DNA from 2 places in the Paraburkholderia sp. Ac-20342 genome. Region 1 is predicted to be linked to the other one. Evidence: riboswitches for the same ligand, from Rfam matches in the RefSeq annotation. Region 1 holds a riboswitch; the other holds the start of a gene.

Region 1 (7,369 bases):
CGTCGAAGGCAACGCGGTCGCCGGTGCGATGCCAGCCATCGTGATCGAGATGCGGCGAGCGCACGCACAGCGCGCCGTCGTCGTCGCGCCGCACCTCGGCGCCCGCGACCGGCTGCCACGCGTCGCCGTGATCCTGACGGCGCCACGCGATCCCGCCGGTTTCGGTGCTGCCGTAGATTTCGAGCGGCGCCGCGCCGTAGGCGGACGCATAGTGCTGCGCGGCGTCGGCCGCGAGCGGGCCGCCCGAGGAGAAGAACGCGCGCGGCGCCGGGGTCAGCGCGGCAAAGCCCGGCAACGCGGGCCAGCGCGACAATTGTGCGGGCGTCGAGACGAGCGCGGTCGCGCCGCACTGCGCGATGCGTTCCTGCAATTGCAGCGGCTCCGTGCCGATTGCTCGGTCGAACGCGCGGCCGGCCGCGAGCGGCCACAGCACGCGAAACAGCAGCCCGTAGATGTGATGATGCGGCACGCTCGCGAGCATCGTCGCGTCGCCGAGCAACGCGCCCCACTGCTGTTCGAGCGTCTGCACTTCGGCGTTGAACTGCGCGAGCGTCTTGCGGATCGGCTTCGGCGTGCCGCTGCTGCCGGATGTGTAGAGCGTGAGCGGCGCATGCGGATCGATCGGGCTGGCAGCATGCGTCGCGGCAGCATGAGTCGCGTCGCGCGCGGCGAACGGCGGCAGATCAGCGTCCGTCAGCATGAAGTCGTAGGCGTCCGCGAGATCGGCCAGATAGCCCGGCGTCGCGTTGGCCGGGATCACCGGCTCCTTGCCGCATGCGAAAAGCGCGAACAACGCGCAGGAGAAATCGAACGGGTCGTCGATGCACAGGGCGCAGCGCGGCGCCGCATGGGTCTCGGCAAGCGCGATCAGTGCCGCGACGCGCGCGCGAAACGCCGCGCGGTCGATGAGCGTCGCGCCGTCGCGGCACACCGGCGTACCGAGCGCGTCGGGCGTATCGGGCGCACTCGACGCGACGGCCGGAAGCAGATCGTGCAGCGCGATCATGCGGCCTCCGAACCCGCTCGCGCGGCGCGCGGCAACACGACGAGATAACGCCAGACGATCTCGCCGGCGAGCAGCAGGCCGATCAGCCCATAGGCAATCGCGCCGTTATAGAGCGACCAGTTCGCGCGGCTCCAGTACAGCGCCGTATACGCCGAAAACGCGCCGTTGGCGACGAAAAACGCACACCATACCTGGGTCACGCGCCGCGTATAGCGCACCGCGTCGGCCGGCAGGTTCGGATTGCCGAGCCGCGCGAATTTTTCGATCATCGAGGGCCCGCGCGCGAGCGTCGCGCCGAACGCGACGAGCAGCCCGAGATTGACGAGCGACGGATAGAGACGCAGCAACAGCTCGCTGTCGGTCACGACGATCGCCGCCGACGCGCAGGTGAGCAGTACGAGCACGCCCCAGTCGAGCGCGGAAAGCTGCCGCAGCGACAGCGCGAGCGGGCCGCCGCCGGCCCAGCGCTGCAGCCACAGGATCGCGAGCAGCATGAAGCCGACGAGCCGCGGCGTGTCCCAATGCCATGCGCACAGGATCAGCACCGGATACGCGAGCATCAGCAGCCCCCGCACGACGGCCCTGCTCCAGTGAGTCCGCGTACCGGGCGCGCCGGCCGCGGCGGACAACGACGGCGCCGTCTGCGATCGCGAGCGCGCGGCGGGCATCAGCCTTGCGCCGCGAGCAGCGACTCGACCGCGCCGATCACGTCGCCGACGGTGCGCACCGACTTGAATTCCTCGGGCTTGATACGGCGGCCGGTCATTTCCTGCAGCTTGATCGCGAGATCGACGGCGTCGATGCTGTCGAGATCGAGGTCTTCGAACAGATGCGCCTCGGGCGTCACGCGCTCGGGCTCGATCGCGAAGTTCTCCTTGAAGATCGCGCGGATGCGCTCAAGAATCTCAGTCTCGGTCACGGTTCATTCCCCTTTCCTGGTGGTTTCGTTCGCAGCCTGCGACGCTTCGCGCTGACTCTCGACGAGCGCGGCGAGCGTGCTGATCGAGCGGAAGTGTTCGCGCGTGCGTTCGTCGTTCGCCGCGATGGTTAGTTGGTATTGTTTGCGCAGCACGATGCCGATTTCGAGCGCGTCGATCGAATCGAGACCGATGCCGTCGGTGTCGAACAACGGGGCATCGTCGTCGATATCGGCGGGGCTCAGGTCTTCGAGATCGAGCGCTTCGATCAGAAGCTTTTTAATTTCCAGTTTTAAAGAATCCATAATCGAACAGGTGCTGGGTCATGTGGGCTTCGACGGCGCGCGTCACGCTGCGCGCCGCGAGGGCCGGGGTCGCGTCGTGCGCGGCAAGTTCGCCGACGCCGAGCGGCGCGAGCACGTTCACGCGCATCCGGAAAGCGCGCGCCGGCACGTCGTACCAGCGCATCTGCCGCGTGAACGCGGGCGGGTCGCAATCCATCAGCACCGGCACGATCGGCGCGCCGGCCTTCAGCGCCATATGCGCGAAGCCGCGCGAAAACGCGTGCAGCCGGTTCGGCGCAGGGCTGCGCGTGCCCTCGGGAAACACGATCATCGTGTAGCCGGCCGCAAGCTGGCGCGCACCCGCTTCGACGAGTTCGGTGGCGTCCGCGTTGCTCACGTATTCGGCCGCGTGCACGATGCCCCAGAAACACGGATTGCGCCAGTGCGCGTTCTTCACGACGCAACACGCGCGCGGCGTGAGCGAGAGCAGCACCATCACGTCGAGATAGGTCGGATGATTGGCGACGACGACGGCCGGGCCGCCCGCGCGCAGCGCGGCCGCGCCCGACACGTCGAGCTCCATCACGCCGACGCCGCGCAGCACCGCGACGAGCGCGCGGAAAAACCAGTGAATCACAGCGGTCACGGCGCGCTGCCGCGACGCGCGATGCGGCCACAGCCACGCGAGCGGAAACACAAGCACCGAAAACAGCATGCCGCAGAGGCCGAACACGACGAAGGCCATGCCGGTCGCGCAAAGACGCCACAGATAATCAAGCCGCGCGGTCATGCCATCTCCAGTGCCAGAGGGCGCCGGCCCGCTCCCAGCACGCGGGCTGCCCGGTTTCGAGACAGTGCAGCAGCGCCTGGCTCTGGGTGGGGAAGCGGGTTGCGGCGGTGTCGGCGGCGAGGGTGTTCGGGTTGGCAGGCGGGTTGTTAGCGGCGGCAGCGGCTTCGGCGGCAGCGTTGCCCGGGTTGGCGCCCAGGTTACTGGCCAGATTAGCGTTGGCCGCAGTTACGTTGGCCGCGGCGCCGTCAACCGGCGCGGGCTGCGAGCCGGCCGCGCGGGACAGCGAGCATACGATGTGCCCGGCCGCCGCCGTGTCGTCGAGCAGCAGCGCGAGCGCGCCGCCCTGTACTTCGTCTTCGATCGTGCCGTAAGCGCGATCGGCCGGTTCGTCGGCGTAGACGAGCAGCACCGGAGAGTCGGGTTGCGTCGCGTATTGGGCATACGCTTCGAGCAGCGCATAGCCGAGCGTTTGCGCGCCGGCCGACACCGCGCTCGCGGCCGAGCGGTCGCCGCGCGCAATGCCGAAGACGCCGGTCATCGCATTGAGCACCGACAGGCTGAACGCGGTCGGCGAAACCGGTTCGCCGGCGCTGATGCTGCGCAGGATGTCGGTGGTGCGCCGCAATTCCCCGTGCCGCGACGCGAAAACCACGCGCACCGGCTCGCGCGCGACACAATCGTGCGCAACCTTGAGCGCGGCTTTGGACAGCGTGCTGAGACGCCGCCGCACGATCGGCTCGATAAAGCCGATATCGGGTGCGGCAGATGCGGTAGCCGGCCAGCTAGACCAGCGACCGACCGGAATGGTCCAGTGCAGATCGGGCATACGGTGTTCGCGCGTAGAAACGGGAAAAGGCTCAAGCGCCTGACGGAATATACAGCCGTCACAGCGTGTGGCGCCGCGCGGATCGGGATGTTTTCAGCCGGGATCGACCAATCTTCTTAGGGGGAATTCAGCGAATTATCGGCAATTGGCCCCGATTATTTAGGCGCCTTTGTCAATGGGTCTGCGAGATTTGGCTCAGGCTCCTTTTGTCGCCGGAATCATACTGAATATTCTGGATTAAATCAGCCAGGAAAGACGTATCCATCTGTATCCGAGCCTTAAAACAACAAACTGTCAGACGAATTGACAAAAATGGCCGGAACGCTGCGGCGGGCCCGCCGGGAAGGCTTGCACGCGGGGCCGGCGGCAATTTTCGGGGTGGCGGGAGAGACGGGAGCGGCGCCCTGCTTTCCGAAAATCGTTTGCGGCCTTTCCTGGCAATTGTTGCAAACCGCCGCAGCCGGCGCCGTATGCGCGGCGCGGCATCCGCGCAACATCCGTGCAATATCAGACCGGTATCAGTCCGGTATCGGCCCGATATCCGCGGTAAACGCACCGCCGGCTCTGTTATACTCCGGCCCTCATTGGGGAGTAGCCGCCTCGCAGCACGTCCGCACCGCGTTTCGCCGGTGCGTCGCACGTGCGGTTCGCGAGGGCGCCTGTCAACAGACTTGGCCGTCACGGCCATGGCAGCCGCAGCCTCTGGCCTGGCGAGACCGATGATCCACACGCGCCGCAACAGGGCCCGGCGTGTCGTGGGTCGTCGCTCGTTCATGATTCGGCCCGAGGAATCCCTTCAAAGTGAATCAAGCCTTCCTTATTTCGACCGGTGCGGTCGCGCTCGCCGAAATCGGCGACAAGACGCAACTGCTCTCGCTCGTGCTCGCCGCCCGCTACCGCAAACCCGTGCCGATCATTCTCGGCGTGCTCGTCGCGACGCTGATCAATCACGCGGGCGCCGGCGCGCTCGGCGCGTGGCTCGGCTCGATGCTGACGCCGGCCATCATGCGCTGGGCGCTCGCCGCCTCGTTCATCGGCATGGGCTTGTGGATTCTCGTGCCCGACAAGCTCGACGACGAGGAAGCCAACACCAACCGCACGCACTTCGGCGTGTTCGGCGCGACGGTGGTCACGTTCTTCATCGCGGAAATGGGCGACAAGACGCAGATCGCGACGGTCGCCCTCGCCGCGCGCTTTCACGATTTCTTCAGCGTGGTGGCCGGCACGACGCTCGGCATGATGATCGCCAACGTGCCGGCGATTCTGCTCGGCGACCGCTTCGCGCATCGTCTGCCGACGAAGCTCGTGCACGGCATCGCGGCGGTGATGTTCGTCGTGCTCGGGGCGATGGCGCTGCTCGGGGTGGGGGTTTAGGCGGCAAAGCGAACGGCCCGGCGGATCACGCCTGCCGGGCCGTTTTTGCGTGGTTTTGCATGGTGCGCCGGGTGCCGACGTACCGCGCGAGCGCGGCTTACTGCCCTGGCTTGGTGGCCGATGAGCCCGAGGTGCCCGACGCCGCCGCCGGCGCCGCAGCCGGCATCGACACCTCTGTCACCGCCATGCCGCCGTTGCCGACCGGAATCTTCACCGTATGCACGGCGCCGTTGCCGAGCGGAAAATCGGCGAGCGCGCTGCGCGCGAGATACGGCATCGCCCTGACCAGCGACGACTCGCCGCCGAAATTACGCGCGCTCACGTTGTAGACCTCCTTGCCGCTCGCGCGCTCGGTCATCCGGATGCCGAGCAGATGCGTGAAAACCGGGTAGCTCTGATTCACGTAAGCGGTCGGGAACGGTCCCCACGGCCCCCACGGATCGAACGGCCGGCCCCAGTACGGACCGGGCCACGGGTTGTAATAGACCGGTTCCGCGATGGTCACGATGTCCGAGCGAATGCCGTAGGCGAGTTCGACCAGATAGCGCGCCTCGTTGCGAGGAACCTCGCGGAACGACTGCGCGGCCAGTTCGTTCGCGACGATCCGCTCGTACGCGGTCAGCTCCAGATTGTTCTGCTGATCCTCGTGTCGCGTGAACGCATAGGTGCGGGTCGCGTCGCTGCCGCTCCACGCGGAGAACGCCGTGACCTGGGTCGTCACATAGGTCGTGCAGCCGGCGAGCAGCAACGTCAGTGCCGCGAACAGCAGCATGATGCGGCGCGTCCATCGATCGGTGTTCATGGTCTACCTCGTGATGCGTCTGAAGTGCTGCAATTAAAACCGTGGATCGAGCGCGATTATTCCGTGCCGGTGGCGCGCTTCTTCGCGTGACCTCTTCGCGTGACCTCTTCGCGTGACCTCTTCGCGCGACCTGATCCGCCGAAGCGGATCGATGCCGGCCCGAGGCGCGGAACCCGCCGCCACGCGTTCACGGACCACACTGACCGCACGGACTGCCGCCGCGCGCAGCGCCCGATAATACGCTGACCTCGCCGGCCGGCAAAAGGTTCTTCCCGGCCAAGGCGCAACGAAGCCGGCGGCCCGCTATCGACGCCCGGCCAGGCCGCACAGTCAGGTCGTACCGCCAGGCTTCGAAGCTCGCCCCCGCATCGTTCCGCACAATCGCCCGCGGCTTTGTACAATGGCTCGACCAAGCCCGGCTCGCGCGCCCTGCGCGCGCCTGACCGCTCGAGTCCACCACCACAGAACGCCATGGCCGATACCGCAACGCCCAATGTGATCCGCCGCGCCGATTACGCGCCGCCCGCCTTCCTGATCGACACCGTCGCGCTCGAATTCGATCTGGTCCCCGAACGCACGGTCGTGAGGAATACGATGCGCGTGCGCCGCAACCCGGACGCGGCGCGTGCCGCGCATCTCGAACTGATGGGCGAGCAGCTCGAATTCGTCGGCGCCGAACTCGACGGCCAGCCGTTTTCCCATGCGCATCCGCACGAGCATGGCCTCGTGCTCGACGACGTGCCGGACAGCTTCGAGCTGACGCTGACCAGTATCTGCAATCCCGCGGACAACACCACGCTGTCGGGCCTGTACGTCTCGAGCGGCAACTTCTTCACGCAGTGCGAGGCCGAGGGCTTTCGCCGCATCACCTACTTCCTCGATCGCCCCGACGTGATGGCGAGCTTCACGGTCACACTGCGCGCGAGCAAGGCCGACTATCCGGTGCTGCTGTCGAACGGCAATCTGCTCGAAGCAGGCGAGTTGCCCGACGGCCGCCATTTCGCGCGCTGGGAAGACCCGTTCAAAAAGCCGAGCTACCTGTTCGCGCTCGTCGCGGGCAAGCTCGTCGCGCTCGAAGAACGCGTCAAGACCGGCTCGGGCAAGGAAAAGCTGCTGCAGGTGTGGGTCGAACCGCACGATCTCGACAAGACCCGTCACGCGATGGACTCGCTGATCCACTCGATCCAATGGGACGAGGCGCGCTTCGGGCTCGAACTCGATCTGGACCGCTTCATGATCGTCGCGGTCAGCGACTTCAACATGGGCGCGATGGAGAACAAGGGGCTCAACATCTTCAACACGAAGTACGTGCTCGCGAACCCCGAAACCGCCACCGACACCGACTTCGCGAACATCGAGGCGGTGGTCGG
Region 2 (7,369 bases), on a different contig from region 1:
TCAGACCGTTGATCTGGGTCTGCATAATGTTCGAGATGGCGAGGCCGGCTGCGTCGTCCGCTGCGCTGTTGATGCGCTTGCCCGACGACAGACGCGTAATTGCTTGCGAGAGTGCGCTACCCGAGTTGGTCAGGTTCTGCTGCGCGACCAACGAGTTGATGTTGCTGTTAATTCCGAGCATGAAAATTCTCCTGTTGGGGCCGTCAGCCCGTTACATGCCGTATAGACCAAGGCATCAGCGAACGAGGCAACTGCTGTTCGTTTGCCGCCCGCCTTGTTTGGGGTATCGGCCCACTCAGGAAAAACTTTATGGAATAACCCGCATATTCGTCGCTCCGCCCCGGCTGAAGCGCCGGTAAACCGGGGCGGCGGGCGATTCGCCGGCACAGGCCTCAAGTCCGTCGGAATACTGCCGATATCACAGCGGCAAGCCCGCTTTGCCGCGCCTAGCGCGTCAACGTTACCGTCAGATACACGGCATACAGCACCCCGCACACGAGCAGCGCGCCCACCCGCAAGCCCCGCTCGCGTACGTTGATACGCAGCCACGCGGCCGCGGCCAGCGTAATCACGACGCCCGTCACCACTTCGATACGCGGCGTCCACGGCGTCAGCAGAATGCCGATCGCGGGCAGCAGCGTCCCCTGGAACACCATCGCGCCGGTGATGTTGCCCAACGCGAGCGTGTCCTTGCCACGCCGCACCCAGAGGATGCTGTTGACCTTCTCGGGCAATTCGGTGGCGATCGGAATGATCAGCAGCGACAGCAGCAGCGGCGATACGCCGAGCGCCGCCGACACGCCCCGCACACCGTGGATGAAGCCCTCCGCGCCCCACACCAGCAACGCGACCGCGAGCGCGAGTTGCAGCGCGATCGTCGCGAGATTGGTCGGCACGCCGATGCGCGCGAGCATCATCCTGCCGGGCGCTTCGGTGCCGTGTCCCGCCTCGACGAGCCCGCCCGATGCGCGGAACGTCATCACCACATAGGTGACGTACACGCCGACCAGCGCGACGCTGAAGAGCGCGCGCACGATGATCTGCTCGTGCGGCACGTACATCGCCACGGCCGCGAGCAGGAACGCGCAGAGGAAATAGTTGAGGTCGCGCGTGAAGCCGGTGCGCTCGGGCGTGATCCAGCCCTTGACGCCGCGCATGCGCAGGATCGCGAGCGTCATCAGAAACGTCGACAGCGTGGAAAGCATCAGCGGTGCGCCGAGAATCGCACCGACGCCGATCTCCTGATTGACCGAGCTGCCGGCCTGGCTTCCCGCAATCGCGAGCAGCGGCACGAGCGTTTCGGGCAGCGCGGTGCCGACCGCCGCGAATAGCGAACCCGTCACGCCTTCGGAGATTTTCAGACGTTCGCCGAGATGTTCCAGCGCATTGGTGAAGAGTTCGGCCGCCACCAGAATGACGACCAGCATGCAGGCGAGTTCGAGGAACAGACCGGTCATGCGTGGCTCCCCGGCTGTGCGCGAAAAGTGCGGCCGCTCACCGGATCAACCGGGCAATAAGCGAAGGCAAAAACACGCGGGGAGACTGACGATGGGCGACGGTGATTCACAGGGCAAACTCCGCGGTCGGACGTAGATGACGAACCCATGACGCACCGCCGCCCGTCCGACCGGAACGAGGCAGTGCGTCAATGGTCTCGCCAAACCGACCCGGTCGAACGCGCCATGACCCGCAGGCCAAGTATGTTGACGCGCTCTCCTTCAAAGAATGAAGGAAGGCTACTCCCCAGTGACCGAAGGATTCTAATGGGGCGGGCGGCTTTCAACAAGCTTGTTGAAACGCGAACCACGTACCGGCATCGTCCGATAACACGCGGTTGCGCTCAGAGCTGATAGAGCGCCCGCCAACCATCCATGCTGAAGACGTCGAATCCGGCTTGCCTGCCGCATTCCGCTCAGCTATGTTTTACCCGTACCTATCTGGACGTTCACCGTGACCGAGACGACCCCGACGCCGGCATTCCTGAAGTTTTATGTTCCTGAAGAACCGGGGACAGCGAAACTCGCTCGTACGTCTGAGGATATCGAGCGGTTCCAATCGCTGATTCAGTACGCGGAGTCTGCCGAGACGATCAGCGAGAAGAAGTTCAGGTGGCTTGAAAAAGCGACGACGCCATGGCTCGCGCAGCAATTGGGCGTCTATGCAGAGCACCTGGAGGTCAATGGTCAGGCAATGCTTGCGGCACGCGTCGCGTGGCTCGGTGTTCTTGCTGCAAAGTGGGTTCGAGACGACGCGAAATACTATTTGGCCAATCTGCTCACTGCCGGCAACATGTGGCTAAAACTCGGCGCAGAAGCCACCGACGACACCACCGATGCCGCCATCGATGCCGCGCGAGGTTTTTTCGAGGTCATTCTGAATCTCGCCGCTTATGAACAACGAAAGGAACGGCTCGGCGCGCACGTGGGTATGGCGAGCTACTACGGACTGATCGAGGACTACGTCGGCGCGGCGTTTCACGTCGACCGATATCTTCCCTACATTGACGAGATCGTTCCAAAGCAGCAACACGAAACCGTGTATGGCCAGGCCGCGCGTATCTATGGAAAAGTCCAGGACGTACCGGGATTGTTATTCTGCTGCGAGAGATTAGGCAAACCACTCCCGCCCGCGTCGCAATTGTCCGCTCAGCCGCTGGACGCCGTGCTGATGACTGTCGCGCGCCTGCATAGCCTGGGCAGCAGCTCAACCGCTTTTCGCATCATGTCCGAATTCAAATCAAGAAACAGGAGCGCATAACATGACTCAGCAAACCGTGAAGTTTGGCATACAGCTTCCCGTCGACATGGGACAGGACGTTGCCGAAGTTGCACGAGAGCTTTCCGAAAACTGCCAGGTAAGCTACCGGCTGCCCGAGCCAGACAGCGAGTCCGCCAAAGACGAACTCTCCTTCGATCCGATATCGGGCGCGGCCATCGGCTGGATACTCCTGAAGGTGGTGGGTGCCGCCGCGCAAGGCATCGCCGCAAAATTGATCATCGAGCTTGTTTGCAAGCGATATATGGGGCGCTCAAAGGAGTCGAAGGTCGTTCCAATCCGATTTTCCGACGGCACGATTTTCGAGCTGAATACGGACGATCCCGAGTCCACCGAACAGCTTCGCAAGATCCTCGCGGAAAAGGCCGATCGTTGAACGCCCTGTATGGCAGTGATGGCTTCGCCAAGGCTCTGACCGACAGCCTGGCCATCTACATCGACTTCGATCGACTTGGACTCGAGTCAACCCCGGCGGCCGTTTCCCAAGCTGTCCAGCGGCTGTTGGGTTTGCACGGCCCAGGCGAGACGCTGCGATCGGAATCCCGATTCAATGAAGCGGCTCGCGACTATTTCGAGCACTTCAAAAAGATCGACCCCAGCGACAGAACGGTGGGGATCTTTCTCGCTTATCTGTCATGCTTTTTTCATGAGGCTAGACACTCGCACGATCTGATGTCGACGATCGTAGGCCAGCGCATCTTGCGGCAGTACTTCGTGCATTACAAGAATGTGCCGAAACTGCAACGAAAGCTAAAAGACTGGCAAAGCAGGAATGCATCGCAACCTATTCCGCTGCCCTTGTCCATGCATGCGCCGTCCATGAACGGAATAGATCAGGACGTGCTGGAATTCGTGTCGAAGTATACGGAACTGGATTCTTTGCTGGATAAGGCCGGCGTAGTCGGTAGCGGAGTGTATTCGTGGGTCGGCGTGAAGCATTTGCTCGAGGCGAGTGCCGTCCTCGTTCAGCTCGAAGTCGTGTACGACCTGTTTGGGGGCGAAGCATATGAAATTCTCTGGAAACTGATACATGGCGGCCCGAACGCGAGAACCTACACGTGGCTGATCAATGGTGTCGCCGAGGATTTGCTGCTGACGGGAAAATTCGCCGGCCGCCATGGAGCCGGCTCCGTGATGAACTATCTTCTTTGGGTTGCGCTGCAGGGAAACGCTAGAACAGTAGAGGGAAAGGAAGTCGAAGTTTCGGCGGGCGCATTGTATTTTGCGTTAATCGAACACGTCTTGCGCAATGGAAGCGGGACCATCGACGTCGCCGAGGCACATCAACATGCCGCGTCTTTTTTGGCGGAGTGGGGCTTCCACGATCTCAACAGCGTGCTGGACGGATTCCATCAGAGGGCGAGTCAGCGACTGGAGAGAAGCTTAACCAATATTACCGTTGCTACGGATCACCTGTTCAACGTTGTGGAGACACAGCTATTGGATAGTTTTCTTCCGTTCTGTCATTCGATTCTGGCCGACCCCGAGGCTTATTTTTCCGGGCGAAGGTACGCAACCTCTTTGATATCCGGGGAATTGCCGGGTATCCCCATCTACTTTAAAGCGAATGGCGAGGTGTTTCAGTCGTTTACGCCGGGAGAGAAGCCGATAAGCCGCGAAAGCGCCGAGAACATGATTGCGTTTTCGAGCATGATCCGGCTTCTTGTGAATGGGCGCCGTTCGGCCGGCTTGCCGTTTGTCGAGGATACGTGCTTCGAGGCGCTGACTGCGGATGCGGGGTTGGTTTTTTCTGATCGGTTGTTTGAGGGGTTTTGAACCCGGCTGGGATCGAAAAAAACGGCGAGAGGCCCGTTAGATAAGGCATTAAGGGGGGCCACTTTCTTACGGGTACGACTGAGAGGGTAACGATCTTATCGCTGTGGTTTTTTGCAACAAATTATTACAGGACGAGGAGGAGGATCGAACAATCCTGCTGAAGGTCGTGGAACGGGCATAACGCTCGCCAGCGGTTTCGAATATGCCCCCCGGGGAAGGGCTTCGCGCGAGCTCATTAGAAAATGCGATCGAACTCAGGACCATTTTTGCTTCGCCGACAGCGAAAGTCCTCACCGTTTGCCATTGGGCCGGTATCCAGCATCACTCGGCCAAATATATGGTAACCGCTTCTTTAGAGCTACGAGATTGTGCTAGCGATCGAGCGGGTTGGCCAACAGGTGATCCAAAACGAGCGCGCGGCTCATTGCCAGTATCGATCCGAAGTTTAACAGAGCCGCGTAAACCGAAGAACTAGCGTATGTGACGGCCGCACCTGAGACGGCATTCTCTTACCCGCACTGATCGACCTCGTATTCCAACCAGCCATGCCCCAAGGCAACCTGGTTAAGCGTGCCCCGCCGGGGGTACACCTGACAAATACCGACGTGGCGATGCAACCAGTTGGCCGGCCAAGATTTTCCCACCGCACGAGATTAAAAATTACTACGCCGATCGGTGGGGTGCTTGCTCTCCACCGCGAAGATCAAGGTCACTAGCGACTATTTCGTGGTACAAATATGGATATACATACACATACGGGGGCGTGAAAAATGGGCTTTTATTCCCGACTGCGGGCGCTGCGCGACGATGACGAACAATTACAGAACTGCATTGAGAATGTCGTAGACCAGCTCGACAATGCAGACGATCCTGCGAAGCCAGGAATGCTGCTAGGGAAAATTCAGTCTGGTAAAACGCGTGCGTTTCTCGGAGTCGTGGCCCGAGCATTTGATCGTGACTACGATATCGCGGTAATTCTAACAAAAGGCACGAGAACGCTCGCCAGCCAAACCGTCAAGCGCATCGGACGTGATTTCCGGACATTTATCGATAATGATGAGATCATTCTTTTCGATATCATGTCGGCACCGATTCCGCTTACAAAATCTGAATTGCGCAGAAAAATTATCATAGTTGCAAAAAAACAGGTGCAAAACCTTTCAAGGATACAAAAGCTTTTTGACGAAGAACATCCGTCATTAAAAGATCGTCGCGTCCTACTTGTAGACGATGAAGCGGACATGGCAAGCGTCAGGTTCTCCAAGAAAAAAGGCGAAAACGACTTTGATCAGGGTGCTATTGCCAATCAGATGGATGAACTAAGGGGAAGTCTTTCTAGAATTTCTTTCCTTCAAGTAACCGCAACACCCTACGCTTTATATTTGCAGCCAGAAAATTACGAAGGTTCAACCCAAGCCAAAGAAGTTTTTTATCCGAAGAAGCCGAGCTTTACGGAATTACTTCCCATACATGACGCGTACGTCGGGGGAGACGCTTATTTCGGGGGCCATGGCGCGAATGATCCCCGTCACTACCTCTATGTAGAGGTCGATGACCGGGAACACGACGCGCTTCGGTCAAACGACGGACGAGCGATCAGAGAGGACCGCCTTTGGACGAGTGAAAACATCAGAGTCCTTCGCCGGAGCCTGATTAGCTTCCTACTGTCTGTAGCGATCAGACGTCGCCAGCAGCGCGCGCTGGAACTGCCCCAGCAAAAGTACGCGATGATCATTCACAACGACACGCAACGCGCCGCTCATACATGGCAATGGGAAACCGTACAAAGACTGCTGATTGCGTTCGAATCAGCCGTCGAGATGGGCGACCGGCGTCTGCGCACTGTTTTTGATGAGGCATATGGTGATCTGAGCAGATCAGTGACAGCGGACCGCGGTCACTTGCCGTCAGCGGACGAAGCCTTTAAAGACGTATGCGAACTTATCGGCGACGGGGAACTTAACGTCCAACGAGTCAATTCTGATGTCCAGCTCGAACCCCTCCTTGATCCGGAGACCGCTGAACTTAAGCTGAGAACCAAGGCCAATCTTTTTATTGGCGGCAGCATATTAGATCGAGGAATAACCGTCCCCAGTCTCCTAGCGTTCTATTATGGTAGAAATCCAAAAAGAATGCAGGCGGATACAGTCCTCCAACATTCCAGAATGTATGGCGCCCGACCAAAGGCGGACCTCGCGGTCACTAGGTTTTACACATCGCGCGATGTTTATTCCCGACTGGTGCAAATTCATAGCCTGGAGATCGCCCTTCGGGAAGCCTTTGAAAGTGGAGCCAACGACGGCGGGGTCGTATTTATACAAAGTGATGCGAGGGGAGGCATTATTCCGTGCGCACCTAGCAAAATCTCATTAAGCGATGTGGTAGCGGTCAAGCCGAATGATGTTCTGCTTCCGACGGGATTCGACACGATAGCGGCTGGAAAATTGAAGCGAGCGATTGACAAGATAGATAAGCTTATTCCAGCGGATTGTCTTGACACAAAGATGTTCGCCGAAATCGAGCTTTCCCAAGCGATTTCATTAATAGATAACATCTCCGAGACGCTAGTCGCTAATGGACAGCCTGGATTTGACTGGGAGGCAATGAAAGGACTTCTCAGCTACTACGCCGACAAGTCCAATGGACGGGTGCTCATTCTCGCGGAGCAAGGGCGACGTCTGTCCAAAGATGCATCGGGAGATAGATCCGGTATATCCATTTTGGGTACGGCCGAATTGCGTGCCCTAGTCCGCGAGCCCACCCGCCAAGCACCTGCGATTGTTCTCCTGAAGCAGGATGGCGGTGACGAGCTAGGCTG

The links. Region 1 has a riboswitch for manganese ahead of G3N58_RS25745 (TMEM165/GDT1 family protein). Riboswitches for the same ligand answer to the same signal wherever they lie in the genome.
Region 2: another riboswitch for manganese. It lies ahead of G3N58_RS25990 (sodium:calcium antiporter); the one in region 1 lies ahead of G3N58_RS25745 (TMEM165/GDT1 family protein).

What each region holds. Positions count from the first base shown of each region.
Region 1 covers NZ_JAAGPQ010000079.1:2,657-10,025, reverse strand. The annotation lists gene G3N58_RS25775 (AMP-binding protein) at 1-1,006, opposite strand, end outside; gene G3N58_RS25770 (hypothetical protein) at 1,003-1,674, opposite strand; gene G3N58_RS25765 (acyl carrier protein) at 1,674-1,925, opposite strand; gene G3N58_RS25760 (phosphopantetheine-binding protein) at 1,929-2,228, opposite strand; gene G3N58_RS25755 (1-acyl-sn-glycerol-3-phosphate acyltransferase) at 2,203-2,997, opposite strand; gene G3N58_RS25750 (beta-ketoacyl synthase chain length factor) at 2,981-3,823, opposite strand; yybP-ykoY riboswitch at 4,398-4,612, shown strand; gene G3N58_RS25745 (TMEM165/GDT1 family protein) at 4,625-5,197, shown strand; gene G3N58_RS25740 (DUF4136 domain-containing protein) at 5,295-5,999, opposite strand; gene pepN (aminopeptidase N) at 6,471-7,369, shown strand, end outside.
Region 2 covers NZ_JAAGPQ010000080.1:20,807-28,175, forward strand. The annotation lists gene G3N58_RS25985 (flagellin) at 1-181, opposite strand, end outside; gene G3N58_RS25990 (sodium:calcium antiporter) at 447-1,457, opposite strand; yybP-ykoY riboswitch at 1,582-1,757, opposite strand; gene G3N58_RS25995 (hypothetical protein) at 1,951-2,757, shown strand; gene G3N58_RS26000 (hypothetical protein) at 2,759-3,151, shown strand; gene G3N58_RS26005 (hypothetical protein) at 3,148-4,551, shown strand; gene G3N58_RS26010 (Z1 domain-containing protein) at 5,322-7,369, shown strand, end outside.